Regions from separate parts of the Azoarcus sp. KH32C genome, predicted to be linked through region 3. Evidence: predicted binding sites of a transcription regulator. Region 3 holds the regulator's gene; each other region holds the start of a gene.

Evidence for each region. Region 3 encodes FNR, which switches genes on or off when oxygen is low (the NO sensors DNR and NnrR bind a similar motif). Its sites were predicted from a motif close to TTGANCTAGNTCAA; they were not measured.
Region 1: a site for FNR is predicted at 3,992-4,005, ahead of AZKH_RS06070 (OmpW family protein). Genes of this name have one in related genera too.
Region 2: a site for FNR is predicted at 8,123-8,136, ahead of AZKH_RS11955 (hemerythrin domain-containing protein). Genes of this name have one in related genera too.

Annotation. Positions count from the first base shown of each region.
Region 1 is NC_020516.1:1,346,742-1,356,727, reverse strand. Features, by position in the region: gene AZKH_RS06085 (hypothetical protein) at 1-737, shown strand, start outside; gene fusA (elongation factor G) at 829-2,880, shown strand; gene AZKH_RS06075 (DUF4212 domain-containing protein) at 2,889-3,155, shown strand; gene AZKH_RS06070 (OmpW family protein) at 3,222-3,896, opposite strand; gene icd (NADP-dependent isocitrate dehydrogenase) at 4,221-5,465, opposite strand; gene AZKH_RS06060 (NADP-dependent isocitrate dehydrogenase) at 5,698-7,935, opposite strand; gene aceK (bifunctional isocitrate dehydrogenase kinase/phosphatase) at 8,294-9,986, shown strand, end outside.
Region 2 is NC_020516.1:2,725,166-2,735,151, forward strand. Features, by position in the region: gene AZKH_RS11925 (nitrous oxide reductase family maturation protein NosD) at 1-1,193, opposite strand, end outside; gene AZKH_RS11930 (transcription regulator) at 1,199-1,627, opposite strand; gene AZKH_RS11935 (NosR/NirI family protein) at 1,646-3,829, opposite strand; gene nosZ (TAT-dependent nitrous-oxide reductase) at 4,054-6,000, opposite strand; gene AZKH_RS11945 (hypothetical protein) at 6,146-7,411, opposite strand; gene AZKH_RS11950 (DUF2249 domain-containing protein) at 7,408-7,623, opposite strand; gene AZKH_RS11955 (hemerythrin domain-containing protein) at 7,620-8,069, opposite strand; gene AZKH_RS11960 (DUF748 domain-containing protein) at 8,273-9,986, shown strand, end outside.
Region 3 is NC_020516.1:3,587,969-3,597,954, forward strand. Features, by position in the region: gene AZKH_RS15850 (MerR family transcriptional regulator) at 32-487, shown strand; gene AZKH_RS15855 (sulfite exporter TauE/SafE family protein) at 488-1,195, opposite strand; gene hemN (oxygen-independent coproporphyrinogen III oxidase) at 1,332-2,723, opposite strand; gene fnr (fumarate/nitrate reduction transcriptional regulator Fnr) at 2,857-3,594, shown strand; gene AZKH_RS15870 (SirB2 family protein) at 3,655-4,050, opposite strand; gene AZKH_RS15875 (NnrS family protein) at 4,054-5,283, opposite strand; gene AZKH_RS15880 (Crp/Fnr family transcriptional regulator) at 5,389-6,078, shown strand; gene AZKH_RS15885 (alpha/beta hydrolase) at 6,173-7,810, opposite strand; gene AZKH_RS15890 (universal stress protein) at 8,300-8,743, shown strand; gene AZKH_RS15895 (hypothetical protein) at 8,762-8,998, opposite strand; gene AZKH_RS15900 (FixH family protein) at 9,022-9,534, opposite strand; gene ccoG (cytochrome c oxidase accessory protein CcoG) at 9,549-9,986, opposite strand, start outside.

The sequences.
Region 1 (9,986 bases), 2.2 Mb from region 3:
TCGCTTGCTCCTTCGCGGTGATCGGCTTCATGATCCTGCGGCTCGTGCGCGAGCTGGACGATGCATCGCGCCGCACGCTGCTCGGCACCATCATTGTGATCTTCGTCTTCCGTGCGATGCCGGGCCCGGGGGCGGGCGCGAGCTGGTGGATGATCGACGTCCTCGGCTTCGACCAGGGCTTCCTGTCGCGCCTCGACCTCATCACCAGCATCCTCACACTCGCCGGCCTGTTCCTGTTCCGGCGCTTCATGGCCGAAAAGTCGATCGCACAGATTGTCATCTTCCTCACCGTCACCGGCACCCTGCTGTCGCTGCCGCTGGTCGGGATGTACCACGGACTGCACGAATGGACGGCCGCGCTGACCGGCGGCGTGGTCGACGCCCGCTTCATCGCGATCGCCAACACCGCGCTCGAATCCCCGTTGGGCCAGGTCTCGATGGTGCCGATGCTCGCGTGGATCGCGAACTCCGCGCCCCCGCACCTGAAGGCGACCTACTTCGCGGTGATGGCCTCGTTCACGAACCTCGCGCTGTCGGCGGCGCAGCTCGGCACCAAATACCTCAACGAAATCTACGTCATCAGCCGCGAAGTGCGCGACTCCGCGACCGGCGCGGTGACGGTTCCGGCCGACTACTCGCAGCTCGGCGAACTCCTCCTTGTCGTGCTGGTGCTGACGCTGGCCGTGCCGCTGGCAGCGATTGCGCTCACACGCATCCTGGGCCTGCGCAGTGCCTGACACGACTGCGCAACGGTAACCGCTGCAAAACCGTTGCGCAGTCGCTAGGACAGGTGGAAACTTCCACCCAACAACCTCGGGAGGAAGCGACATGACACCCACCTCGGTGCACGACATCCGCAACCTTGCCCTGCTCGGCCATGCCGGTTGCGGCAAGACGACCCTGCTCGAAGCCCTGCTCGTCGCATCCGGCGCGATCGGCGCCGCCGGCACGATCGAACGGGGCGACACTGTGTCCGACTTCGATCCTCAGGAAAAGGCCATGGGCCACTCGCTCGCGACCTCGCTCGCGCACCTCGAGTGGGCCGGCCACTGGGTCAATCTTCTCGACACCCCCGGACTGCCCGACCTCGCCGGCCGCGCGCTCACGGCCCTGCCGGCCGTCGAAACCGCCGCCGTGCTCGTCAGCGCCGCGGCCGGCATCGAAAGCGGCACCCGCCGGATGATGGAAGGCGCGGCCGACAAATGTCGCCTGATCGTCGTCTCGAAGATCGACGCGGCCTCCCCGGCCGAGCTCGGCGCACTGATGGAGCAACTCTGCGCGACCTTCGGCCGCGAATGCCTGCCGATCAACCTGCCCGCCGCCGGCGGCGACCGCGTCATCGACTGCTTTTTCACGCCGGACACCGCGCAAGCCCCCGCGTTCTCGTCGGTCTCGGGCGCCCACGACGCCATCGTCGACCAGGTCGTCGAACTCGACGAAGAGCTGATGGCAAGCTACCTCGAGCAGGGCGAATCGCTCGATCCCGAGCAACTCCACGCACCGTTCGAAAAGGCCCTTCGCGAAGGCCACCTGATCCCGGTCTGCTTCGTGTCGGCCCGCACCGGCGCGGGCGTGCGCGAGCTCCTCGACATCCTCGGCCGCCTGATGCCCGACCCCACTGAAGGCAATCCGCCCAAGTTCCTGAGAGGCCAGGGCAGCACCGCCGAACCGGTCGAGGTCGCGCCCGATCCGTCGCGCCACGTCATCGCCCACGTCTTCCAAGTCGCCAATGACCCCTACCGGGGCAAGATGGGCCTCTTCCGCATTCACCAGGGCAGCATCACGCCCAACACCCAGCTCTACATCGGCGACGCCCGCAAGAGCTTCAAGGTCTCGCATCTGCTGCGCCTGCAGGGCAAGAATCAGGTCGAGACCCCGCTCGGCGTGCCGGGGGACATCTGCGCCGTCGCGCGCGTCGACGACATCCACCCGGACGCCGTGCTCCACGATTCCCACGACGAGGACGCCTACCATCTCGCACCGTCCCGCTACCCGCAGCCGGTCTTCGGCCTCGCGCTGATCACGCAGAAGCACGGCGATGAGCAGAAGCTCGCCGAAGCGCTGACTCGCCTCACCGACGAAGACCCCTGCATCGAAGTCGGCTTCGACGCGCAGGCCCGCCAAACCGTCGTGCGCGGGCTCGGCGAACTGCACCTGAAGATCGTCCTCGAGCAATTGCGAAGCCGCTGGAATCTCCAGCTCGACACCGCCACCCCCTCCGTGCCCTACCGTGAAACCATCGCCGGGAAGGCCGAATCGCGCTACCGCCACAAGAAGCAGAGCGGAGGCGCCGGTCAGTTCGGCGAAGTGGCGCTGCGCGTCGAATCACTGCCGCGCGGCTCGGGCATCGAGCTCGGCAACGAGGTCAAGGGCGGCACGATTCCGACCAACTTTCTGCCGGCGGTCGAAAAAGGCGTGCGCCAGGCACTGGCCGAAGGGGCGCTCGCGGGCTTTCCAGTGCAGGACGTGCGCGTCGTGCTCGTCGACGGCAAGAGCCACGCAGTCGATTCGAACGAGGTCTCTTTCGTCACCGCCGGTCGCCATGCGACGCTGCAAGCCTTGCTCGAAGCCCGGCCCGTCATCCTCGAACCGCTGCTCACCGTGGCGGTGAAAGTCGCGGACAGTCATTTCGGCGACATCAGCGCCGAATTCGCGGGCCGGCGTGGTCACCTGACAAGCACCGAAGGCGCCGGAAACGGCTGGACGCTGATGACTGCGACCGTGCCGCTCGCCGAGATGGAAGGCTTCGAGGCGCGCCTGAAGGCGATCTGCGCGGGCGAAAGCGAATTCGCCCTCACCGCCGCCGGCTATGAGTCTGCACCCGGCGACGTGCAGCAACGCCTCATGAAGGCGCATGCGAATCGCAGCACGGCTCAGTAAGGCAGCCGATGACGACAACGCTGACTCCCCGGCACCGCGCCTACTGGCACCGAACGCTGTTCCTGACGTTCTCGCTGCTGTCGGTGTGGTGTCTGGTGACCTTCGGCGCCGGATACTACGCCGACGAGCTCAACCGCTACACTTTCATGGACTTCCCGCTCGGCTTCTACATCTTCGCCCAGGGTTCGCTGATCAGTTTCCTGGTGCTGATCGGGATCTACGTCGTCGGCATGAACTATCTCGATCGCAAGTATCAGGTCGGCGAGAAACGCTGAGGGCTTAAAGAAAAACGGCGACCGCCTTAGCGGTCGCCGTTTCGCCTGGTCGGCTTTGAAGCCCGATCAGAACTTGTAGCCAACGCCGATCATGTACACCCACGGATCGACGTCCACATCGACCTTGACCTTCCCCAGCGCACTATGGCGCGCCGTCGCTTCGGTGTGCAGGTCGATGCGCCAGACCGCAGCGTTCAGCACCAGCCGGTCGGTCAGCTGGTAGTCGACGCCTGCCTGCAGCGCAAGACCCCAGGAATCGCTCAGTTTCAGCTTGGAGAAGCCGTTCGCGCGCTGGCGGTCGGTGAGTTGCTCGTCGAAGAAGGCCGTGTAGTTGAGGCCGGCACCGACGTAGGGCTGCAGCTTCGACGACGCATCCAGCGGGAAGTACTGCACCGAGACCGTCGGCGGAAGTTGCTTCGCCTCGCCGAACTTGCCGTCGATCGCGCTGCCGAGACCCTTGACCCCGATCTGGTGAGTAAAGGGCGTGGCGGCCAGGAGTTCGACACCGACGTGATCGGTGACGAGGTAGCTGAGAGTCAGGCCCAGCTGCGTGTTCGCGTCGGCGGTCGCCTTCGTGCCCGCGATTTTTCCGGTGACCGTCGTCGAAATCTCCGAGCTTTCAGTCTGCGGATCGACCGTAGCCGCACCCGCGCGGACGACAACGTCGCCCTGCTTGTATGCGTGAGCCAACGGGGCGACGGTTGCCGCAAGCATGGACGCAATGATGATAGAATATCTCATAACTTACCCCTTATGCATAGTGCGCTTAAATAATGGGGGATTTTACCCACTTTTCAGTAGTGGATATTTGCAGCGCACAAAAATCTCGCCCATGTTTGACGAAGATCAATAGAGAAGGAATCTCGGGACCGTTGGCCCATCGTCGCCGACGCTCGAAGAGCCTCAGCCGGCCTCGCTGGAGACCGTGCGGCAAGCGGATTGCGGCAGGACTGGCGTCCTTCCAGGTGCGGTGCTGCCACGCACAAATAAAAAACCCGCCGTCGCAACGCGAAGGCGGGTTTTCGAGAATGGAACCCGCCGCAGCGGGTTCCTGGGACCAGAGTATTACATCCGGGCGATCATCGCATCTCCGAACGCCGAGCATGACACTTCCTTCGCCCCGTCCATCAGGCGGGCGAAGTCGTAGGTGACGACCTTGTCGCCGATCGCCGCCTCCATGCCCTTGATCACGAGGTCGGCCGCTTCCTTCCAGCCCAGGTGGCGCAGCATCATTTCGGCCGACAGGATCAGCGAACCGGGGTTCACCTTGTCCTGACCGGCGTACTTCGGCGCCGTGCCGTGGGTCGCTTCGAAGCAGGCGTATTGGTCCGAGATGTTTGCCCCAGGAGCGATGCCGATGCCGCCGACTTGCGCCGCCAGCGCGTCGGAGATGTAGTCGCCGTTGAGGTTCAGCGTCGCGATCACGTCGTACTCGGCCGGACGCAGCAGGATCTGCTGCAGGAAGGCATCGGCGATCGCATCCTTCACGACGATCTCGCGGCCGGTCTTCGGGTTCTTGAACTTGCACCACGGGCCGCCGTCGATCGGCTGCGCGCCGAACTCTTCCTGCGCAACCTTGTAGCCGGTATCACGGAACAGGCCTTCCGTGAACTTCATGATGTTGCCCTTGTGCACGATCGTCACCGACTTGCGGTCGTTTTCGATCGCGTACTTGATCGCCGCGCGCACGATGCGGGTCGTGCCTTCGATCGACACGGGCTTGATGCCGATGCCCGAGGTTTCCGGGAAACGGATCTTCTTGACGCCCATTTCGTTCTGCAGGAAGGCGATGACCTTCTTCGCGCCGTCCGACAGCGCCTGCCATTCGATACCCGCGTAGATGTCTTCGGTGTTCTCGCGGTAGATGACCATGTCGGTCAGCTCAGGCTGCTTCAGCGGCGAGGGTACGCCCTTGAAGTAACGCACCGGACGCACACACTGGTAGAGGTCCAGTTCCTGGCGCAACGCGACGTTCAGCGATCGGATGCCGCCTCCGACCGGGGTCGTCATCGGCCCCTTGATCGACACGGAGAACTCCTTCAGCGCGTCGAAGGTTTCCTTCGGCAGCCACTCGTCCGGGCCGTAGATCTGGGTCGATTTCTCGCCGGCGTAGACTTCCATCCAGTGAATCTTCTTGCTGCCGCCGTAAGCCTTGTCGACCGCCGCGTCGATCACCTTGATCATCACGGGAGTGATATCGATGCCGATGCCGTCGCCCTCGATGAAGGGGATGATCGGATTGTTCGGGACGGGTTGTCCTGGAACGATTTTTTGACCAGCAGCGGGAACCTTGACGTGAGATGCGCTCATTTCTACTCCCTCTATAGGAACTCGTGTCGATTGACTCAACTTTCTACTGCAAGCCTGGGTCGGGCCACTTCGGCGGAGGAGGCAGCGTCGCCGAAATGCAGTGGAATATTATCGCTAATCACGCCCCGCCGGTTCTTGATGCGGCCCAAGAAATCGAACCTCGTCCGCGGCCGTACCAATGAAAAAAGCCAGCGCTTTCGCGCTGGCTTCGTCATGCCCGGAACCCGGAAAATCAGGCGTTCGCGGCGGCCAGGGCCGCGTTGAGCGTCGCGCTCGGACGCATCACCGCATCAACCTTCGTCTGGTCGGCAAAGTAGTAACCGCCGATGTCCGCCGGCTTGCCTTGCACTGCGCTAAGCTCGGCGACGATCTTCTGCTCGTTCTCGGCCAGCGTCTTCGCCAGCGGCGCGAAGTGCGCCTTCAGCTGGGCATCCTCGTTCTGCGCGGCGAGGGCTTGGGCCCAGTACAGCGCGAGATAGAAGTGGCTGCCGCGGTTGTCGAGCTGACCGGTGCGGCGCGACGGCGACTTGTCGTTGTCGAGCAGCTTGCCGGTCGCCTCGTCGAGGGTCTTGGCGAGCAGCTTGGCCTTGGCGTTGCCGGTCTTGATGCCCATGTCCTCGAGCGACACCGCCAGCGCGAGGAACTCGCCGAGCGAATCCCAACGCAGGTGGTTTTCCTCAACGAGCTGCTGCACGTGCTTCGGCGCCGAACCGCCCGCGCCCGTCTCGTACATGCCGCCGCCGGCCATCAGCGGAACGATCGACAGCATCTTGGCCGATGTACCCAGCTCCATGATCGGGAAGAGGTCGGTCAGGTAGTCGCGCAGGATGTTGCCGGTCACCGAAATGGTGTCGAGGCCGCGGAAGACGCGCTCCAGCGTGAAGCGCATCGCACGCACCTGCGACATGATCTGGATGTCGAGGCCGGTCGTGTCGTGATCCTTCAGGTAGGTCTGCACCTTCTTGATCAGCTCGTTCTCGTGCGGACGGTAGGGGTCGAGCCAGAACACCGCCGGCATGCCGGAGTTGCGCGCGCGGGTCACGGCGAGCTTGACCCAGTCGCGGATCGGGGCGTCCTTGACCTGGCACATACGCCAGATGTCGCCTTCTTCGACGTTCTGGCTCAGCAGCACTTCACCCGTGTCGAGGTCGGTGATATTGGCCACGCCGGCTTCCGGGATCTCGAAGGTCTTGTCGTGCGAACCGTACTCCTCCGCCTTCTGCGCCATCAGGCCGACGTTCGGCACCGTGCCCATCGTGGCCGGGTCGAAGTTGCCGTGCCACTTGCAGAAGCTGATCATCTCCTGGTAGATGCGGGCGAAGGTCGATTCCGGCATGACTGCCTTGCAGTCGTACTGCTTGCCGTCGGCGCCCCACATCTTGCCGCCGCCACGGATCATCGCCGGCATCGAGGCGTCGACGATGATGTCGTTGGGCGAATGGAAGTTCGTGATGCCCTTGGCGGAGTCGACCATCGCCAGACGCGGACGGTGCTCCTGGCAGGCGTGCAGGTCGCGGATGATCTCGTCGCGCTTCGATTCCGGCAGGGTCGCGATCTTCTCGTACAGCGTCGCCATGCCGTTATTGACGTTGATGCCCAGCTCGTCGAACAGCTTGCCGTGCTTCTCGAAGGCTTCCTTGTAGTAGATCTTGACGCAGTGACCGAAGACGATCGGGTGCGAGACCTTCATCATCGTCGCCTTCACGTGAAGCGAGAACAGGATGCCGGCTTCGCGGCAGTCGTCGAGCTGCTTCTCGTAGAACTCGCACAGCGCCTTCTTGCTCATGAACATCGAGTCGATGACTTCGCCGTCGAGCAGCGCAACCTTCGACTTCAGCACGATGGACTTGCCGCTCTTCGTGAGCAGTTCCATCTTGACGTTGCGCGCGCGGTCGAGCGTCATCGACTTCTCGCCGTGGTAGAAGTCCCCGTGCTCCATGTGCGAACAATGGGTCTGCGACCACTGCTTCCACTCGCCCATCGAATGCGGGTGCTTCTTCGCATAGTTCTTGACGGCCGCGGGCGCGCGCCGGTCCGAGTTGCCTTCGCGCAGCACCGGGTTCACCGCGGAACCCAGGCACTTGCCGTAGCGGGTCTTGAGCGCCTTTTCTTCTTCGGTCGCCGGGTTCTCCGGGTAGTCGGGAATCGCGTAGCCCTTGGACTGCAGTTCCTTGACGCAGGCGATCAGCTGCGCGACCGAGGCGCTGATGTTCGGCAGCTTGACGATGTTGGTGTCCGGATCCTGCGTGAGGCGGCCGAGCTCTGCCAGGTTGTCCGGCACCTTCTGCTCGTCCTTGAGGTAATCCGAGAATTCAGCGAGGACGCGGGCCGCGACCGAGATGTCGCTCTTCGCGATCTCGACGCCAGCCGGCTTGGTGAACGTCTCGATGATCGGCATCAGCGAGTAGGTCGCCAGCAGCGGAGCCTCGTCGGTGAGCGTGTAGATGATCGTCGGACTCTTGGTTGTCATGCGTTTCTCCCTCTTTATCTCTATTTGGCGCGAAGCCGAGCGGATGTAGGAACCGGCCGAGACACATCCGTGAAAGGCTTGAACGCACCCGGACATTTTCTGGCGGCGGTCCATTATAAACCGCGAAATGGCGTTGCACGTAGTGAAAACACTAATCTTCATCTTATATAAGACATAAGACATCTTAAGCAATACTCGGACCATCTTGCCCCGCCGCCGCGGCAGCGCTGCTAAGCGGCCTGCTTTGGTCGATCGGGACAGAGCACGCGCGGGCGGCATCAGCGGCTACGAGGCGCGATCGCGCTAAAATGCACGGCTGTTTCCGCTTGCCACGCAAGCACCACGAGACGGGGGACATATGGAAGCGCTCATGGGAGAGAATCTGGTCGCCCAGTCGATCGCGCAGACGCTCATCGAGGGCTTCAACAAGCACTACCGCATCTTCCGCGAGACCTCGCGCCGGGCGAAGGAGTGCTTCGAGGCGGCCGAATGGCACGCGCTGCTCAACGCGGTACGTGACCGCGTGCAGTTCTACGACGACCGCGTCGAAGAGGCGGTCAAGCGCCTGCACGAGGAGTTCAACGCCGACTCGCTCGACGACGCGACCTGGCAGCAGGTCAAGCTCCACTACATCGGCATCCTGATCCGCCACAAGCAACCGGAGCTCGCGGAGACCTTCTTCAACTCGGTGTGCTGCAAGATCCTGCACCGCACCTATTTCAACAACGACTACCTGTTCGCCCGCCCGGCCATCTCCACCGAATACATGGAGTCCTATCCGCCGGTCTACAGCAGCTACTACCCGCGCGACGAGGGGCTGCGCGCGACGATCCGGCGCATCATCGAGGACTTCGACTGGCAGCGCCCCTTCGAGGATCTCGAACGCGACATCGACTACATCATGCGTACGGCCCACGAGCGCCTCGGCGAGTGGCCGGACATGGAGGTCAATTGCCAGATTCAGGTGCTGTATGCGGCCTTCTATCGCAACAAGACCGCCTACATCATCGGCAAGGTGGTCAACGGCTACCAGGAATACCCCTTCGCGATCGCCGTGCGTCACAACCAGGCCGGACGTCTCGTGATCGACACGATCCTGCTCGACCCGTGGCGGATCTCGGTGCTGTTCTCGCTGTCGCGCGCCTACTTCCTCGTCGACATGGAAGTCCCCTCGGGCTACGTGCAGTTCCTGCGCTCGATCATGCCCAACAAGCCGCGCTCCGAGCTCTACACGATGCTGGGACTGGGCAAGCAGGGCAAGACGATGTTCTTCCGCGACCTCGTCGCCCACCTGCGCCACTCGAACGACCAGTTCAAGATCGCGCCCGGCATCCGCGGCATGGTGATGCTGGTGTTCACGTTGCCGTCCTATCCCTATGTCTTCAAGGTCATCAGGGACGTCTTCGGCTCGTCGAAGAACACGGACCGGCCCACGATCAAGCGCAAGTACCAGATCGTCAAACAGGTCGACCGCGTCGGCCGCATGGCCGATACGCTGGAATACTCCTACGCCGCGCTGCCGCTATCGCGCTTCCACCCCGAACTGCTCGACGAGATGCGTACGCTCGCGCCGTCCGCGTTCGAGATCGACGGCGACTCGGTGATCATCAAGCATCTCTATATCGAGCGCCGCATGACGCCGCTCAACATCTACCTCGAACGCGCCGACGACGAGCACGTCGAGCACGCGGTGCGCGAGTACGGCAACGCGATCCGCGAACTGGCGACCGCCAACATCTTCCCGGGCGACATGCTGTGGAAGAACTTCGGAGTCACGCGCTACGGCCGGGTCGTGTTCTACGACTACGACGAAATCGAGTTCATGACTGACATGAACTTCCGCCGCATCCCGCCCGCGCCCTATCCCGAAATGGAAATGGCCAGCGAGGCCTGGTATTCGGGCGGCCCGATGGACGTCTTCCCCGAGGAATTCGCGACCTTCCTGCTCGGCTCCCCGCGCGTGCGTAAGGCCTTCCTCAAGTACCACCGCGACCTGCTCGACCCGCATTTCTGGCAGGACGTGCAGACCAAGATCCGCAGCGGCTACCTCG
Region 2 (9,986 bases), 860 kb from region 3:
CTCGGTGCGCGCAGCAGCGGAAACTGCCGGCCGACCAGGCGCAGCGTCTGCACCGCAGGGCTCGCGAGCAGCAGCTTCATCATCGGGTGCTGCCACGACAGGCGGTCGACGAGGTCGTTCGCTTCGTACGGGATGTCACCCTTGCCGTCGTCGTTGCGATCCCAGCCAAGATAGTTGCTCCAGTAGTTGCCGTCCTTGACGCCCCACAATTCGTCGCGCGCGCCGATATAGCGGACCTGTTCGCGATTGCTGATGAAATCGTTGTCCTCGACGGCGTTGTTCTTCGAACCTGCGGATAGGTGCACGCCGACGATGTTGTCGATCACGAGGTTGCCGCGAAGCGTGTTGTATTCGGCGTCGTAGATGAAGAAGCCGCGGGTGTTGCCGGCAACGATGTTGTTTTCGATGACGGAGTCCTGGATCGTGCGCAGCATGATGCCGTGATCCGAGTTGCCCCAGCTGCGGTTGTTGCGGACGATCTGGTTGCGCACTTCCATCAGTGCCAAGCCGCCGCGGTTCAGGTACACCTCGTTGTCTTCCCACAGGTTGTAGTAGGAATTCATGTAGTGCGTGCCGTAGCGGGAATGGTGCAGGCGATTGCCGCGAAACACGGCATGGTGCGAGACGTCGATGTAAAGCGCATCGCGCACGAAGCTGACCTGGTTGCCGATGATCTGCGCGCCGGTCGTGTTGTAGAGCTGGATGCCGTTGCCGCGGCTGGCCGAGCGATAGTCGCGCTTGCCGGTGATGACGTTGTTTTCGATGCGAACGTCCTTCACCTTCTCGATCCAGAGTCCGAACAGGTTGTAGGTGAGATCGCACGCCCGGACTATCGCGCGGTCGGCGCCAGGCTGGATGTAGACGCCGGCATTCTGCGCCCCGAGATCGTCGCCGGAATTGTTGATGATCAGGCCTTCGACGACGACGTCCGTGCCGACAATGCGGATCACGTCGCCGTGGCCGTCGCCATCGATGGTCGGCCGGTCGATTCCGCGCAGCGTCAGCGGCTTGTCGATGCGCAAACGCTCGTGATAGCGCCCGCGGGCGAGCAGGATCGTGTCCCCGGCGGCGGCATGGTCGATCGCCGCCTGGATTGCGTTGCCGGGGGAAAGGCGCCAGATTTCTGCGGCTGCGGGAGGACTGACGAGCAGCGCCAGGCAGGCAGCCGAAATAAGGCGGGTGACGGCCTTCATCAAGCTCACGGCGTCAGAAGCCCCAGCGACTTCAAGCCGATGAACAAGGTCGCCCCAATCAGCAGGTTCTTGAAGCCGACGTAGCAGATCATGTCCATCGTGTTTGCGACACGATAACGCCGTCCCCACCACGGGCCATCCTTCACGTAGGGCTTGGAGCCCAAGCGCACGACGACTTCGAACGCGCTCCAGCCGAACCACCAGCCGATCAAGGCACCGGCCTCCATCTGTCCCATGGCTGCCAGCACCCACACGACGCTCGCCGCGAGTCCCAAGGCCATGCTTGCGGCCTGCACGGCGCGTTGACGCTGGAAACCATGGTGACTCCATGGCCACAGGTGATCCCAAACTTCGGCGGCGACCCAATGCATCGCGCTGCTTGTGGCCGCGTACGGGGGCTCGATGGGGTCGGTCGGCATTGTCGGATTGACCATTACAGACTGCTCCGAAAGTCAGTGATTCGATGCCGCGACGTCCGCGCGCGCGGCGACCGGCTTGATCGGGATGAAATAGCCGTCGGCGCCGATCGGCGTCAGCGACAACCCGCCCTTCGTGCGGCGCTTGCGCTCCTGCGACAGCGGCGGGCATGCATGGGCATCGGTATACAGAATCATACAATCGAGGCAGTGCAGGCATTCGCGGTGATCGATGCGGCCGTCCTCGTCGATCGCCTGAGAGCCGCAGCCCACCGCGCAGGCCTTGCAAGAATTGCACTCCTGCTTGCGCTTGAGGCCGAACCAGCGGAAGGTCGAAGGCATCGCGAGCGACGCGCCGAGCGGGCAGAGGTACTTGCAGAACGGGCGCTCGATGAAGATCGACAGGCCGAGCAGCGTCGACGCGAACAGCGTATAGGGCCAGCTACGGTTGAAGAGGCCCACCAGGAAGGTCGTCTTGAATGGTTCGATCTCCGCGAGCTTCTCGGCCAGCCCCATCGAGAAGACGGACACCGTCAGCAGCCCGAAGAACACGCCGTACTTCACCCACTTCAGCCGGTTGTGCCACTTGCGCGGCAGCTGGAACTGGAATCGCTTCAGGCCCACCAGCCGGCCGACCCGGTACAGCAGCTCCGAGAGCGAGCCGAAGGGGCACAGCCAGCCGCAGAAGAGTCCCCGTCCCCAGACGAACACCGTGATGATGATGAAGATCCAGAACAGGAAGATGAACGGATCGGAGAGGAACAGTTCCCAGGTCCAGTGGAAGAGCAGGGCGTGGAACCAGGTCAGGACCTGCGTCACGGAAGGTTGCGCCAGCATGCCGAAGCCGACGAAGCCGATGCTGATGAGCCAGCCGCTGTACTTGAAGGCATTGACTGGCCAGCGCCGGTTGCGCGTCGCGCGGCGCGTCAGCCGATCGCGCAAGGCATACACGGTTGCGACGGCAAGGAGCAGTGCGACGAACAGGCCGATCTCGACCGCGCGTGTTTTCCAGACGCGGACCCACGGTGCGTCGGGTTTCACGACCTCGGGCCGTCCGCCCTGCAAGTAGGTCGCCGGCAGCCAGTATTCTGTGTCGAAGTTCGCGAAGCTGCGGGCGCCAGTCGCACGGTCGACGCGATTGCCGAGGAAGACGAATTTCCACGGGTAAGCCGCGGAGAAGGCCTTTGAGCGAATGATGAAGATCGACGATTCGGTGAAGGCCGGGGCGCCGGGGGCCGCGATTCCATACAGGTTCGCTGCGTCGAGATCGCGGAAAGTGAAGGAATCGCCGTCTTGGCGGATCTGGACGCGGTCGTAGATGCCGCCCCGCACGAAGCCCGAACCCTTGAAGGATTGGGTGCCGTCGGTGCGGATCACGAACAGCGCATGCTCGCCTTCCTTCAAGCTGGCCATCAGGCTGCGATAAGGTCCGTCGCCCAGAATTGCACGGCCGATGTCAGGCTGATTGAGGTAGCCGAACCAGAGCTCGATAAAGGGCTTGCCGCCGCGCGGCATTCCCACCTGCTCGGTACTGACGACGAGACGTTGGACGCTGCCTTCCTTTACGAGCGCCGCCCAGTCCGGTTTCGCGCCCGTCTCGACGAGTTTCGCCTGCTCGCGAATCGTCGGCTTCAGGATCCCAACCTGCCGGGCGACTGCAGTGCCCGATTTCATCATCACCTGGTTCTGTGCGATGACGGTCACGGTCGCGCCGGAGATCGCGTCCAGGCCGATGATGTTCTCCGCGGGTCGCGACTGGCCGATCTCGATATTGCTGCCGATGAATTGGCCGAGATACTGCTGGTTGAAGCGGACCAGTGCCGATTCGGGGATGCCCAGGAGCAGGATCGGTTCCGAATGCTTGAGGATCTTCACGCCGACGAAGTGCCCCTGCGTGTCCATCCCGATCAGCGTGATCACGGGCTTGCCGGAGTAGGCCGGCGTGTCCGTGATGTCGGTCGACAGCATCACATAGCCGACGAGCTTGCGTTGGCCATTCTGTTCGGAATACCCCTCCACATAGGGCGGCTGACCCTTGCGTTCCGAAAAGACGGTCGCGCCCGGCAGCACTTCGTTGCAGGGCACGTACTTGCACAGATCGGGCGAGCTGTTCATCTCGGCCGGCAGCTTCGCCTCGTAGGTATCGGCGAAGGCGGATGAGGGCGCAAAAAAGACGACGATGGTGAGCAGGAACAGGCGAATCAGGACCGGAAGCTTCATCACGGTTACCGTTGGTGAGATTGCCGCAAGTCTAGGAATCCCGCCCCGACCTGTAATTGTTTCCGGTCAAGTTCATTTGGGGAAAAGTACTTCGCGTGGCAGAAGCGCAGAAAAAAGAGGGGCCCGAAGCCCCTCGAAAACAGTCACCCATCGATGCCCCCGCTCCCGGGGGCGCGGACCAGCGCCGGAATCCATGCTATTCCGGCGCGGTTCAGTCGGAGCGCTTACAGCTCCACAATCATGCGGCTACGCATCTCCAGGTGCAGTGCGTGGCAGAAATGCGTGCAGTAGCACCAGTAGATACCCGGCTTGTCGGCCTTGAACGTGACCGACTTGGTTTCCTGCGGGTTCACGATGAAGTTGATGTCGTGCTTCGGAATCGCGAAGCCGTGCGTCAGATCCTCCACCTTGTCGTGGTTGGTCAGAATGATCGTGACCTCATCGCCCTTCTTGACCGTGAATTCCGGCATGCTGTAGGCGGGCGCCTGGCCGGTGAGTTTGACCGTGACCTTCTTGCCATCGCGGAACACGCCCGAGTCCTTCGGATCCTTCACGGCGTTCGGGAACTCGTCCATGTTGTACACCTGACGAGTCTTGATGATGTCGCGACGGACTACGATCGAGTCATGCGGCTCCGACAACACCGAGTGGTCGGCCACGAGCTTCATCTTGTCGCCGCTGATGTCGATCATCTGCGCCGTTTCCGGGTGCAGCGGGCCGACCGGCAGGAAGCGGTCCTTCGAGAACTTGTTGTCCGAGATGAAGAACTTGCCGTCGGCTTCCTTCGTTTCGCCCATTGACGTGAAGCCGTGGCCCGGCTGGTAGTGCACGTCGATGCGGTCGAGCACCACGGTCACATTCTTGTCGCCCTTGTACGCCTTGATCGCGGCTTCGACGTTCCACTTCACGATCTGGCTGTCGAGGAAGAGTGTCGTGTACGCGTTGCCCTTGTTGTCGAAACCGGTATGCAGGGGTCCAAGGCCAATCTCGGGCTCGGCGACGACCGTGTCGCGCGGTTCCTTGATTTCGCCTTCGAACCACTTCAGCACCAGCTCGTGCTCGATCACCGTCGCGGTCGGCGAGAGCTTGCCCGAGCAGGCGTAGTACTTGCCGTCGGGGCTGATATTCACGCCGTGCGGATTCTTCGGGATGGGCACGTAGCAGGTCAGCGCCGTCTTCGGATCGGCGTTGGCGGCCTTGCGACCGTCGACCACCGGCACCTTCGAGTCGCCGATGTAGGTGACCTTGCCGGCCTTGACCGCTTCTTCGATACGCGCGACGTTGAAGAACAGGCAGGCGTCCCGCTCGACCGACATCATCTCGGGGTAATGGACACCCATCTCGGTGTTGTACTGGTTCGTCGCCGCCAGCTTGCCGTCGTAGGAGGTCGCGACGAGGTCGCAGTTGCCGTCGATCAGCACCTGCCAGCGGACCTGCATGGTCTCCGAGTCGACGCAGCTGAAGAGCGAACGATACTCGGCGGTCTTTTCGATATTGTGGCCGTTGTTCGGCAACGGAATCGAGAACTCGGCGCCGCAGAAGACGCGCGTCGTGTGATTGATCGAGGCGTCGACCGGGTCCCGCTTGTCCGGGAAAGTGCCGTGGAAGCCTTGCACGTTCGGCAGCTCGGTGATCTTGTCGCACTCCATCGTGTCGAGACGGACACGGGCCAGGCGACTGTTGATCTTGTCGTTGACAAACAGGTACTTGCCGTCATACGTGCCGTCGGTGTACGACGGATGCACGTGGTGGGTGTCGCCGGTCTGATACTTGAGGCTGCCGTCCGGCTTCGTGCCAATGATGGCCTTCGATTCGTTCGTGATGCCCCAGCCGACCAGACAGTCGGTATTGAATACCGGGATGCATTTCAGTTCGCGGCCTGAAGGCAGACCATAGATGCGGACGTTGCCCGAATGGCCGCCGCTTGAGAACGAGTAGTACGTGTCGAGTTGGCCCGGCGCGACTTCATATTTCCCGGCCTCTGAAGCTGCGGCGGGAGCGGAGGCCGGCGCCGCGGCGGGAGCGGCCTTCTCCTCCTGCTTGCATGCTGACAACCCGACGGTCATGCTCGCGCCGGCAAGGCCGGCAAAGGCGGCGGTGTTGAGGAACTTCCGACGGCTCACGTCTGGTTGGCCGTCATGCTTCTGGTCCTTGATACGGTCCTGGCTCATCTGTGACTCCCTTCTGATAATCGAAACTTGCATGCCTTGGCGCACTTCGCGAATCTGGCAATCTGCAGGTTGGGAGGCACTCTAGGGACCGGGGGACGCGAAATCCTTGATCCCGGTTAAGAATGAAGATTTGTCGCGATGGCGCTCAGGCGGCCGCGCGAACGGCGCGATAGGCGCGCAGCACCTTGACCGTGTTGGCGGCGAGCAGGACGAACTCGGCGATCAGCACCAGGCCGGCGAAGCGGATCCCGAGCGGGTGGCCGACGACAGTTGCCGCGAGCAGCACGACAATCGCGGCGCCGTGGAGCGAAAGGTGTCGCTTCACCGGCGCATCCGGCTGCAGCTTCTTCATGTTCGGCGCCTTCCCCAGATCCTGCGTCAGATGGAGCCAGGCGAGGAAGGGGATGATCTTGTACAACATGCCGACAATCACGCTGACAAAGCCGCCATGCAGGATCAGGATGCCGGCCAGCACGGGCCACAGCGCTCCGTCTGACTGTTGCGCAAGCAGCACGCAAGCGAGCCCGGCCATGAAGGACCCCATGCCGAGCTGGAACGCCCGCATCGTCACGTCGGGGACGGTACGTCGTGACTGGCGTTGCAGGCGGACGGTGGTCACTGCAAACAGGATGCAGGCCGCTGCGATCGCCAGCAGCAAGGCGAACTCGGTCGCATCGTGCCCGGTAAGAACCGCGGCGCTCCAGGCGACGAGCACTGCACCCGTGCCGGTTGCCCAGAAGCGGGTCATGTGCGCCGGGTAATTCGGCGTGATCTGGAACATCGGCACCACGACCCAGCTCGTCGCGGCCAACAACATCCCGGCGCCGCCGAGCAAGGCCCACCCTATATGCAGCTTCAGCGCCGTCAGCAGGGGCAGGGTGACGCGGCCCGTCACGACGAGCGCGAGCGCGATGCCGAGCGATACGGCGACCGCGAAGCCGCCGAGCGCAAGGCGCAGATCGCGTGGCGTCGCCTGTGCGATGGGCGCCCGACGCAGTCCCACCGTCGCGGCAATCAGAAACAGCGTCAGCGCCGCGCCGAGGAGAACCATCGCGGGCAGCAGCATGACCTGAAAGCCGCCGCCGAGTCCTAGCGCGAGCAAAGCGGCGCCGATGCTCAGCCCGCCGTGAACGAGCGCCGAAACGGTCCCTGACAACGGAATTACCGCCCCGGCAACGACCGGCAATACCTGGAACAGCGCGCCGAGCATCACCGACAGCATGAAGCCGACGGCGATGAGATGCGTCAGCGCTAGCGCGCCGGGCGTCCAGCGCGAATCGAGCAGTTCAGGCATCCCGAACAGCAGAGCCCCGGCCGCAACTCCGAACAGCGGCGCCGTGAGGAAGAAGCGCAGCGGCGTCGAAAAGCAGGGCGCCGCATCGTAGCTGAGGCTCTGGCCGGGGGGCATCATGGATAGTCGATCCTCACTTCGACCGAACCGTCATCCTGCACGCGACTCTCATGTCGGTATCCGTCCCGGTCGAGAAGCCGCAGCAGCGGGTGCGGCATTCGATCCAAGAGAAGCAGAAAACCTTCCCCTTTCTGCAGGTCGGCAATCGCGTCCATTGCCAACTCGAAAGGCTGGGGAGGCTCCAGGCCCCGTGCGTCGATGACCTTCGTCATGCCTGCGCCCCGGCACCGAGCCGGTCCTTCAGGTCGGACGAGAGCTCTGCGCCGGGCAGATGCGCGTCGCACATCGGATACAGGATGTTCTCTTCTTTCATGTTGTGCTGCTGCATGAGGATCAGCAGCGTTTCCGATTCGCCGGCATACTCGTCCGCGTCCTGGTTGCTCAGAGCCTCGTGCATCCGCTCGAGCGCGCTGCGCATTTCGGTATGCTCTCCGCGCATGACGTACGTCGGCCCTCCGGCCATGCCGGTTGCCGCTTCGAACTTCGGGAACAGGATGGACTCCTCGGCGTCGAAGTGGGCCTGCAATGCGTCGACAAAGGTTTGCAGCGCGCTCTTCGCGTCGTCCCACTTGCCTTTGGAAACAGCGGTTTCGGCGCGAGCAAAGGCCTCGTCGCAGGCACGGTGATCATCGGTCATCAGGGCGGTAATCTGGGTCATGGTCGGCTCTCCGGTCAGGTGTCTCAATTGTCCGAGATCCAATCTCTCCCTCCTTGATCAGTATCAAACGGGTTCAGATTCCGGATGAAGTTACTTTTTGAGCCTGAAACGCCCGCTTGCACCGTCGATTCACAGCCGCCGTGCGGCCTGATAGATTCCCGTCATGGGCTTTCTGACTGACGCCCCATTCCATGGAGCAATGCATGACTGCTGAAGGGAAGGAACGCCGCATGCGCATCGACCGTGTCCGTGCCTACCGCGCTGCCAAATGGCTGGTAGGCATACTCGTTACGATCGCCCTGCTCGGGTTTTTCGTTCTTCCTCCAATCGTTCGCCATTTCGCGGAAAAGGCGATCGCCGAATTCACGGGGCGGTCGGCGAGCCTCGAAGAAGTCAGCATCAACCCCTTCGCGCTGTCGCTCACGGCTCGCGGCGTGCACCTCGCGGAAGCCGATGGACGCCCGGATGCCTTTTCGCTGGGCAGCCTGTACGTCAATATGGAAGCCGAATCCATCTTCCGTCTTGCACCGGTATTGCGCGAGGTACGCGTCGAAGCACCGCAGATCCACATCGCGCTGCTCGAGGGGGGCCGTCACAGCTGGACCGACGTCGTCGAAAAGATCGCCGCCCGGCCCAAAGACGAGAACGAATCACCGGCGCTGTTTTCGCTCAACAACCTCCAGCTGATCAATGGCGCGGTGCTCGTCGACGACCAGACGACAGGCGTCAAGCACGAGCTCACGGCGATCAATATCGGCCTGCCGTTCATTTCCAATCTCCCGGTCAAAATCGAGCTCTTCGTCGAACCCTCGATTGCCGCGACAATAAATGGCCGTCCGATGCAGATTTCGGGGCGAAGCCGGCCGTTCAGCACGACGCGGGACACCATTCTCGACTTCAAGCTCGACAACTTCGATCTCACACCGTATCTGGCGTATCTCCCCTTCAAGCCGGCCTTCCGCGTCCCTTCCGGGCGCGTTTCGACCGACCTAGAACTGTCGTTCGCGGAGCCGCAGACCGGGGAGCCCGCGGTCGCGTTGAAAGGAACCCTCGAGCTCGCCGACTTCGAGCTGCAGGACGATGGCGGCAAGCAGCTCCTCAAACTCCCGTCGCTCACGATGGCCCTCGTGGACGTGCAGCCCCTCGCAGGAAAGATCCATCTGGGCGAAGTGTCGATGCCAGGAGCGGAAATCGATCTCGCAAGGCTCGATGACGGCCGGCTGAACCTCCAGCGGATACTTCCGGCGCCGACCGCCGAAACTTCATCCGCCCCCAAGCCTGCAGCGCCGTCGGCGGCGAAAGCTGAACCGGCCTTCCTTCTGGACCGCTTCGCCCTCAGCGGCGCGACCCTTCGAATTGAAGATGCCGGTACCGGAGGGGCGCCGTTCCGCACGGAACTGCGCGATCTCTCCATCGAGGTCAAGAATCTCGGGAACGCCCCGGATGCAGTCACGGACATAACGGCGGCATTCGTCACCGACAGTGGCGAGCGCTTCACCCACGAGGCAAAGCTGAAAGTGGCCGGGCGCGAGATCGAGGGGAGGGCCGTGGCCGAAGGTTTCGGCGTCGGCCGCTATCTGCCGTATTACGCCGACCAGATCCCGGGCGGCGAGATCCGCAATGGCCAGCTTGACGCCACCGTTTCCTACGCGGTGAAAGCTGCGGGCGACACTGTTCTCGTCTCCGCAAAGGCCGAATCGATCGCGCTGCGTGACTTCGAGATCGGACTCAAGGGCCAAAAGGGCACACTTGTGAAGATTCCGCGCCTCAGCGTGAGCGACGTTAGCGTCAATCCTGCCGACCATACGCTGGGGATCGGTTCGATCGAATCGACGGGAACGGTCATCAACGGCATCCGCGACAAGAATGGGCAACTCGACGCCCTGAAGCTCCTGGGAGACAAGCCCCCCGGCACCA
Region 3 (9,986 bases):
CCCGTACCAAAGTACGGAGTCAAGCCCCGCCATGAACAATCTGACGATCGGTGCCTTGGCGCGCGCCGCTGGAGTCGGCGTCGAAACGGTCCGCTATTACCAGCGCCGAGGTCTGCTACCGGAACCGCAGTCGCGCAAGGGAGCGTTTCGGACCTACGGCGGCGACGAGTTGGCGCGCCTGCACTTCATCCGGCGCGCACAGGCGCTCGGCTTCAGCCTCGACGAAATCTCCGAATTGCTGGATCTCGACGAAATGACGGACCGCGAAAACGCGCGCGTGTTCGCGAAGGCGAAGATTGCCGACATCGAATCGCGCGTCCGCCAGCTGGAAGAAATCCGGACTGCGCTCGAGAGCCTCGTCAGATGCTGCGAACACTCGGATGCAGAAACGCCCTGCCCGATCCTGCATGCCCTTGCGACACCCCAGCCCCCGTTACAACCTGCGCAAGCTGCGGCCAAACGCGCGAGCCGCAAGACGCACCGCTGATCACACCTCGCAGACCACGCCGCGCCACAGGGCGCCACCCAGCGTCGGGGCGTTGAAGAGCCCGAAAACGCCAAACCCGAGGACGAGCAGACCCGCCGCGAGGCGCACCCTGCCGTTGCGCGTGACGTCGCGGAAACGCTTGAACAACATCCCCGCCAACATCAGATTCGGTAACGTACCCAGACCGAAGGCCAGCATCAGTCCAGCGCCGCGGCCCGCAGACCCGGTCACCAACGCAGTCGTCAGCGCGCTGTACACGAGACCGCAGGGAAGGAGGCCCCACAGCAAGCCCAAGGGCAGAGCCTGGCGCACCGAGCGTGCGGGAAGGAAGCGTGCCGTAAAAGGCTGGACATGGCGCCACAGATGCATTCCAGCGCGCTCAATCGGGGTCAGCAGCCGCGTAAAACCAGTCAGATACAGGCCCAGCGCAACGAGCATCAGGTTCGCGAGCACATAGAGGCCCAACTGCACCGGCAGGAAGTTATTGAACAACAAGCCGACCGTTCCCAGCGCTCCCAACAATCCGCCGAGCACCGTGTAAGTCACGACACGACCGACGTTGTACGCGAGATGAATCGGCCATTGAGCTCGGCCACGCCCCGGAAGATTCACGGTGAGCGCCCCGACAATGCCGCCGCACATGCTTACGCAGTGCGTCCCTCCGAGGAGGCCGATCAGAAAAGCTGCGACGTAGCCGGTTTCAGGCATGCGAAATTACACGACTCGATGACTGCCGGGAGCGTGAGGCCGCGGCGGCAAAAGCAATGCGGGCGTTGAAAAACGCCCGCACTTTAACACCTTCACGCCTGGCACGCAGCCACCCGAACCAGGGCAGCAGACAAAGTCAGATCACGCGGGAGTAACGAGCCCGCTCGCGGTCGGCACGCAGGTAGCGGTCAAAGACCATCGCGATGCCGCGCACCAGCAAGCGCCCCGGAGGCAGCACGCTGATCCACTTGTCGCTGACCTTGAGCAGTCCGGCCTCTTCCATCGCACGCAGATCCTGAAGCTCCTCGGCGAAATACTCGTCGAACTTGATCAGGTGGGCGATTTCGAAGGACTCGATCGACAGCTCGAAATGGCACATCAGCGCCTGGATGATCGAGCGGCGCAGCAGGTCGTCCGCCGTCAGCTCGATGCCGCGCAGCACCGGCAGTTCGTCGCGATCGAGTATGTCGTAGTACTCGTCGAGCGTCTTCACGTTCTGCGAGTACACCGGCCCGATCTTGCCGATCGCCGACACGCCGAAGGCAAGCAGATCGCACTCGGCCTGCGTCGAATAGCCCTGGAAATTGCGGTGCAACCGCCCCTGGCGTTGCGCGACGGTGAGCTCGTCGTCGGGCTTCGCGAAGTGGTCCATGCCGATATAGACGTAACCCGCCTCGGTCAGCCGGCGAATCGCCAACTGGAGGATCTGAAGCTTGGTGTCGGACGTCGGCATGTCCTCGACCGCGATGCGGCGCTGCGGCTTGAACAAGCCCGGCAGGTGCGCATAGCTGTACAGCGAAATACGGTCCGGCGACAGCTCCAGCACCTGTTCCAGCGTGCGATTGAAGCTGATCATGTTCTGGCGCGGCAGACCGTAGATCAGGTCCATGCTGATGGACTTGAAGCCGGTGGCACGCGCCGAATCGATAACGAGCTTGGTTTCATCGAAGCTCTGGATGCGGTTGACCGCAGCCTGCACATCCTCGTTGAAATCCTGCACCCCGACGCTCATGCGGTTGAAGCCGAGGTCAGCGAGCAGCTTCACGGTTTCGAAATCGACCTTTCGCGGATCGACCTCGATCGAGTACTCGCCGTTCGGCACCAGCGTGAAACGCTTGCGCACCGACTCCATCAGCTCGCGCATTTCGTCGTGCGACAGGAAGGTCGGGGTACCACCGCCCAGGTGCAGCTGGGTGACCTGCCGGCTGCCGCCGAGCGAAGCCGCCACGAGATCCATTTCCTTCTCGAGGTACTTGAGGTACTTCGCCGAGCGTGCGTGATCCTTGGTGATGATCTTGTTGCACGCGCAGTAGTAGCAGATCGTGTTACAGAAGGGGATGTGGAAGTATAATGAAAGCGGCTTACTGACCCCTCCGACCCCGCGCTGAGCCAGCCAGTCGCGCAAGGCACGTGCGTCGAACGCTTCCACGAAGCGGTCGGCCGTCGGATAGGAGGTGTAACGCGGCCCGTTGATGTCGAAGCGACGAATCAACTGCTGATCGAAGACTAGATCTTTCTGACTGGTCATGGTTGTGTCGGTAGAGTGCATTTCGTACGATCTCAAAAAGCAGCACTTTTGTGGTTGACGTGGATCAACTTAGCATTTCACAGCTTATCCGCATCCACCGCATCTCTGTAGAGGAAACCAGATTATCGTGCAAATGAAGGCGACGGTGCCGATTACGGTTGCCGGTCTCAAGGTGGCATGCTCGCAATGCAACCTCGTCGAGTTGTGCCTGCCGTTCGGGATGTCGGAAAACGAAATCGACCGTCTCGACGAACTGGTCGGTGCGCGCCGCAAGATTAAGCGGCAGCAGCACCTGTATCGCGCAGGGGATCCGTTCGAGGCGATCTACGCGATCCGGACGGGTTCGTTCAAGACCGACGTGCTTCTCGAGGACGGGCGCGAGCAGGTCACCGGCTTCCAGATGACAGGCGAGATCATCGGATTGGATGGTATCAGCACCGAGCAGCACTCGTGCAACGCCGTGGCGCTGGAAGACAGCGAAGTCTGCGTGATCGCCTACAGCAAGCTGGAAGAACTCTCGCGGGTCGTCGAAGGCCTGCAGTTGCAGTTCCACAAGGTAATGAGCCGGGAGATCGTGCGCGATCACGGCGTCATGACGCTGCTCGGATCGATGCGCGCCGAAGAACGGCTTGCGGCCTTCCTGCTGAACATGTCGCAGCGCTTCACGGCGCGGGGCTTTTCGGCGGCCGAATTCCACCTGCGGATGACCCGGGAGGAAATCGGCTCCTATCTCGGACTCAAGCTGGAAACCGTTTCCCGTGCGTTCTCGCGCTTCCAGGAAGAAGGGCTGATTGCCGTTCAGCAGAAGCACATCCGCATCCTCGACAGCGCCGGCCTGAAGAAGCTGATCCAGCATCCTCACCGGAGTTGAGCGTTTTCGGGCAGGTGCGTCCTGCCGTCGCTCGCCATCCGGAATCGCCCGAAAGCGGGATCACGAACCAGCGACGAACGCCAGATAGCCCACCGGATTCTTGGTAACGGCAACCGACACGATCCACAGAAAGGTCACGACGGCCGCAGCGAATGCTGCGACACGGATACGCATCGTCGCGCCGCGCCGCAACGCGACAGCCCCGAGCAGGACGTAGACGACCAGGCCAAAGACCTTGGCGGTCACCCAGGGAGAAAGGAAGGGATACTGCCCGCTCATCGTCGCCAGCGCGATCGCGCTGCCGAGGAACACCGTGTCGATCACGTGCGGCAAAGTACGCGTCACCCTGTGATTGGCCAACGGGCTGCGACGCATCATCCACACACCCTGCAGCAGGAAGCCGCAGCCGCTCAGGGCGGCGCAGAACATGTGCAAGTGCTTGACGGCAAGATACATCGCTCACCCCGGACGGCCGTCGGCGCGCGGACGCAGGTAGATCGGCACATAGCGGACCGCCCATGAGCCGAACACGCCGACCCACCCGAGAACGGAGACCAGCATCGCCCACGGCGCCCATCCTGCGGGCACCAATTCAGCGAACACCCGCGTTACCGCCACCAACTCGAGCGTCAGAAAGAGGCCCCAGGTGAGCCGGTCTGCGGTCAGCTTCCGGCCGGAATGGCCCAAGGTCACGCGCGACACCATCCCCATCAATACGGAACCGAAGAAACCGACCCCCAACGCATGAAGCGGTGCCAGCCCCAGGATCTGCACTCCGCCCAACGCGGCCGTCGACTGGATGGCGAACAACGACCAGGCAATGCCGAGCCACAGGAAACCGATGTGGAGCATCGCGAGCAGAGGCACCTTCAGCGCCGACAGGAGTCGCCATTGACGGGACAACCACAACGACGCGACGGCCGCGGGCAAGTCGACGATCCAACTGAACGCAGACGCCCCGGCCATCGACAGTCCACCATGAACGACGCTCGCTCCGACGACGAGCCAGAGCGCCCACACCGGCCGCACGACCTGATATCCGGGGATCGGCCCTGTCGAGAAGAACGGAATCATGCGATGGCACACGCTGAAGAATACCGGCAGCAGACACCACCAGACGGCTGCATTGATGGCCACGCGTGCCGCAATGGGACCCGCCCCGATGGCGACGCCCATCCACGCCAGCGGCGCTAGCGCGCCCGCCGTCACTGCGTAGCAGATCGCCCGCGCGTGCAAAGCCTCCAGATCGCCGTGATGGGCGACCTGCCACAACACCCATAGCACGCCGATCCACCCGGCCAGCACCAGTATGAGGCCCGCTGTCAGCAGTCCCGGCACCACCATTCCAATCGCGGCAATTACCCAGCCCGCCGCAAGAAGACGCCATGCGCCTAGCCAACGAGCTTGCGGAATTTCGTCGAACGCCTGCCAACGTGGCATCGCCGTCAGCAAGAAGCCGAACATGAAAAGCGGGAACATCCCACAGGTCACCAGCAACGCATGCATCCATACGGGCGGAAGGGTCCATGGCATCGACGGTGCCAGTCCTGCACGCGCCGCGATTTCGACGGTCCAAAGCGTGAAGGCCGTCAGCAGCATGACCGCGCCGGACAGGAACATGGAGCGGTGCGGCGCAGCGAAGACAATATGTCGCTCGCTTCCCGATTCGTTGCCGTTGCGTCGCTGCATTCCTTCCTGCTCCTCAAGCCCATTTAGCCGACGGCGCGTTGCACGCATAAAGTCATGCAAGCCGTCGACACGGTAAAATCACCGAGTTTCCTGCCGGAGTCCGTAATGTCCACACCCCCAACCGACATACCAACCCAGCTGCGTCATATTTCGTTCTTCGGTCAGCTTTCCGACGAAGACCTTGCACACATCGCTCGCTACACTCGCGAGCGCCACCTCGAAAAAGGCGAAGTCCTTTTCCAACGGGGCGATGCCGTCCATGGCTTCTACTTCGTCGTATCGGGACAGATGAAGCTCGCCGTGTCATCCCCCCAGGGCAATGAAAAGGTCGTCGAGATCATCAGCCCGATGCAGACCTTCGGCGAGGCGGTGATGTTTCTGAACCGTCCCTACCCCGTCTTCGCCGAAGCGCTTTCTCCAACCCACCTGCTTCACATCGGTCAGGCCGTGGTGTCCGAACTGATCGATCAGGACGTAGGCTTCGCCCGCAAGCTCCTGGCCGGCATGGCAATCCGTCTCCACGGCATGATCCAGGACGTCGAAACCTACTCCCTGCGCTCGAGCATGCAGCGCGTGATCGGCTACCTGCTGCAGCAGGCGGAAACCGCGGGCGGCAACACCAGCCGCGACATCGAGCTCCCCACAAGCAAGCAGGTCATCGCCTCACGGCTCAATCTCACGCCCGAGACCCTTTCGCGGATCTTCCACGACCTGAACAACGCCGGCCTGATCACGGTACACGGCAAGCACATCACCCTGCACGACCCGAACCGCCTCGCCCGCCATCAGGGGTAGAAGCGTCTCTGTTCTGAAGGTGCGGGATCATTGTCCGCGACACCTTCAGGCAGACGCCTTGACTCGTATCAACCGGCGAAGACGGCCTTCCCGCTCAACGTTCCAGGACGTATGTGCCGGGAGCGGCGGCCAGAGCCGGGAAGTCGGCTGATGCAGCAGGACGCGCGTCGACAAGCTCGCCGCAGCGGGGCTTAAGCCATGCCATCCAGTCGGTCCACCAGCTGCCGGCATGTTCTTCGGCGTGATTGCGCCAATCCTCCGCCTTATCGGAACGATGTGGGTCGGCCACCCAGTACGTCCTTTTGGGGGGATTTACCGGCGGATTGACGATGCCGAGGATGTGTCCGGAGCTCGACAGGACGAAACGTTTCGGGCCGGTCACGAAGTTATTGATGCGGAAGGTCTGCACCCAGGGCGCAATGTGATCATCCTCCGCCGACACTGCGTACAGCGGCTGCGTGATCTTCGACAGATCAATCTGTTCTCCCGCCACCGTCAGTCCTCCCGGCTCGATGAGGCGGTTCTTCAGATAGAGTTCGCGCAAATACCACGCATGCATCGCAAACGGCATGCGCGTCGTGTCCATGTTCCAGTAAAGGACGTCGAAGGGCTGCGGGGCTTCGCCATAGAGCCAGCTGTGCTCCACGTAATGCCAGATCAGGCTGTTCGAGCGCAAGAGCCGGAAGGCAGAAGCCATCTCCTTGCCGTCGAGGTAGCCCTTACGCGCCATGCCCTCGGTCAGGTACCGAACACTAGCGTCATCGATGAACACCTCGATGTCGCCCGGTTTGTGGAAATCCACAAGGGTCGTGAAGAGCGTCCAGTCGGCAACTGGCACCTCCTCGGGGCCGAAGCGCCGGTTCGCCCACGCCATGTACATCGCCAGAGCCGTCCCGCCGATGCAGTAGCCGGCAGCATGCACACGACGCGCGCCGGTCAAGCGACGGGCGGTTTCCACGATCGCGTGCACGCCGTCCTCCAGGTAGCGGTCGAAGGTGACGTCCCGCATTGCCCCATCCGGGTTTTTCCAGCTGGTGATGAAGACGTCGAGTCCCTGGTCGAGCAGGAAGCGCACCATGCTCTTCTTGGGCACGAGATCGAGGATGTAGAACTTGTTGATCCACGGCGTGACGATCACCACGGGCTCGGCATGGACCTTCGCCGACGTCGCCGAATAATGGATCACTTCGAGCAGGTCATTTCGGAACACCACGGCACCGGGAGCCGTTCCCAGCGTTTCCCCGACCTTGAAGTCCCCGGGGCTGCTCATCCTGATCTCGCCCGCCTCGACGTCGGCCATGAAGTTCTGCCACCCCTGTGCCAAGCTGTCACCGCGACTCTCGACCGCTTTACGGATGGCAACCGGATTCGTCCAGAAAAAGTTCGTCGGCGCCACCGCATTGAGCCATTTCCGCCACCAGAACGCGGCACGACGACGTTCCTTGCTGGACAAACCGGGTGTGTCGTAAAGCATGTCCTGCACGTGCCGCGTCACGGCCAGGTACCATTCCTTCGTCAGATCCCAGCTCGCCGCCTCGGTCCATGCCGGATCGACAAAGCGCGCATCGTCGCTATTGGGGCTGATCGGGTCCCTACTCCGCATACCGACAGCACGCAGCATCGAGTGCCACTGCAAACGGGACAGGTCGCTCGACAGACTCAGGAAGTGCTCCATCAATTCCTGCGGATGCGCCAGCCACGCCAGTTGCGCGTGCACGATCGGCGCTGCCATACCTAGCGGGTCTACAGTTCCTTCGACCGTATCATGCAATTCCCGCAAGGTACGTTTGACCGTCTTCCCCGGATCGATCGGCTCAACGGTCTTTGCAGTTTTCCTCGTTGCCACGATGTTTGACTCCTGCTCCTGGATTCGCTTTCCTTCGCGCGCCACATCATCGTGCGCTCGATCACTGGAAGGCAAGGTGACCTCCGGGGACATTTCTGCCCGCGCCTGCAATCGTTCGTACAGAAGTTCAAATAATACGCCCACCACCCGCGGACTTCCGCCCGCGGAAGTTACGCACCCGCAGCGACGCGTATGGATGACTCGGTTGGCCGCGAACCTCCAGAGATGCCACATCCATACGCATCCCTTCATGCCGACGACGCTCCTGACATTCTGTCATCGCCTGTTGACGTGTATCAACGAGAACACACCGGATTAACCTGCACGGAAGCGGCTGGCTATAATTAAGCGACGGTCCTAACAAGGGGAAGCACGATGTTCAAGCACATACTCGTCCCGACTGATGGCTCACCGCTGTCCGAGGGGACGGTTTCACGCGCGGTATTGTTCGCCAAGGACGCCGGCGCCCGGATCACATTCTTCTACGCCCAGCCCGATTTCCCGATGCCAATCTACGGAGAGGGAGCACTGATCGATCCGACAACGCCGGAGCAGTTCAGCAAGGCCGCTGCCGACGAGGCGAAACGGATCCTGGACGCCGCCAAGTCGATCGCCGACGCGGCCGGAGTCAACTCCGATACCGACACGGTAGTCAATGAAGTCCCGTACGAAGCGGTAATCGACGCTGCCGAGCGCCACGGGTGCGACCTGATCTTCATGGCGTCCCATGGCCGCCGCGGCATCGCAGGACTACTACTGGGCAGCGAAACCCAGAAAGTCCTCACGCACACGTCGATCCCTGTGCTGGTGTATCGCTAGATCCAGAAGGCAGCAAACTCAGTGCGGCGCGTTGATCTGCGCCGCACTGCGTTGGAAGAACAGGGTCAGAAGGCTGGAAGCCGCTCCGACCAGCCAGAAGCCGAAGAATCCGATCGAATAGGTCGCAGTCGCTGAATAATCGACAGGCTCCCCGAAGAGGTAGAGTGTCTGCGGATCAATGACCGTAAAGAACAGGGCCTCGGCTCCTGCCGCGACCAAAAAGGACGGCCATAGGACCTGCATCAATTTCAGCATCGCCAACCTCCTTACAGTTCAATTTACCCCGCTGACGGAACCATCCTTACGGGCCCGCTGACCGGCACGCTGATCGTCGTCGTCATGCGCCAGTTTCGCGAGTCGTCCTCCAGTTGCAGCAACCAGTGTCCGGAAACCAAAGGAGCAAGCGGGGCCACGTAGGCGCCGTCGCGCTTGCGCAGCGTCAGCGCTTGGTCCATTCCCGAACGGGTAGGATGCGCAATCGTGAGCAGCAGAGTTTCGGGCAAGGCAACGCCGTCAGCAGCAGAGAGTTGCAGACTCACCTCGTCCGCGCGCATCGTCACCTCTGCAGCAAGGCCAAGCTCCGCCGCCCGCGTCGTGCGCGCGATCGTCTTCTGGATAGTCTTCCCTTCCTGGTAGTAATCGTCGACCACCAAGCCATCGGCAGTGCGGACCGCAAGCCACAGCGTCACGAGCCCGGTCACGACCGCAACGGCAGGAATCGAAATGAGGAACCAGAGCCACCCATGCCGATACCAGGGCTCAGAAGTCTCAAATGTTTTTGCCAACCGCATGCTTGCGCCCCGCATTAGTGTGGAATGATGAAAGTGGTGCGCTCGTGCACTGCAAGCCGAGGATCATCCGGAACAGTGATATTGAACGTGATCTCATGCGAACCCTCCGCCACGTCATGCTCGGGCACGCGAACCCTGACGGTTACGGCTTCGGTGCTCGCAGGTTGAAGTTCAATCTGGCTCAGGCCATCGATACGAATACCCTCGAGCCCGGAAACCTTGACGTCCACCGTGCGCCGGGTTTCAAGCATGTTCATGATCTGAAGTTGATAGACGTTTTCGACCATTTCTCCCGGGACCTCCCGCGCAAGCGTGGCGCGGTCGCGGATGATGTCCACTCTCAAATCCGAGCGGGTAGCCAGCCCCCAGATCATTGCAAGAGAGACTAGCGCCAGGATGCTGCCGTAGATCAAGGTACGCGGGCGCAGTACGTGAGCGATGATGTCTCGCCG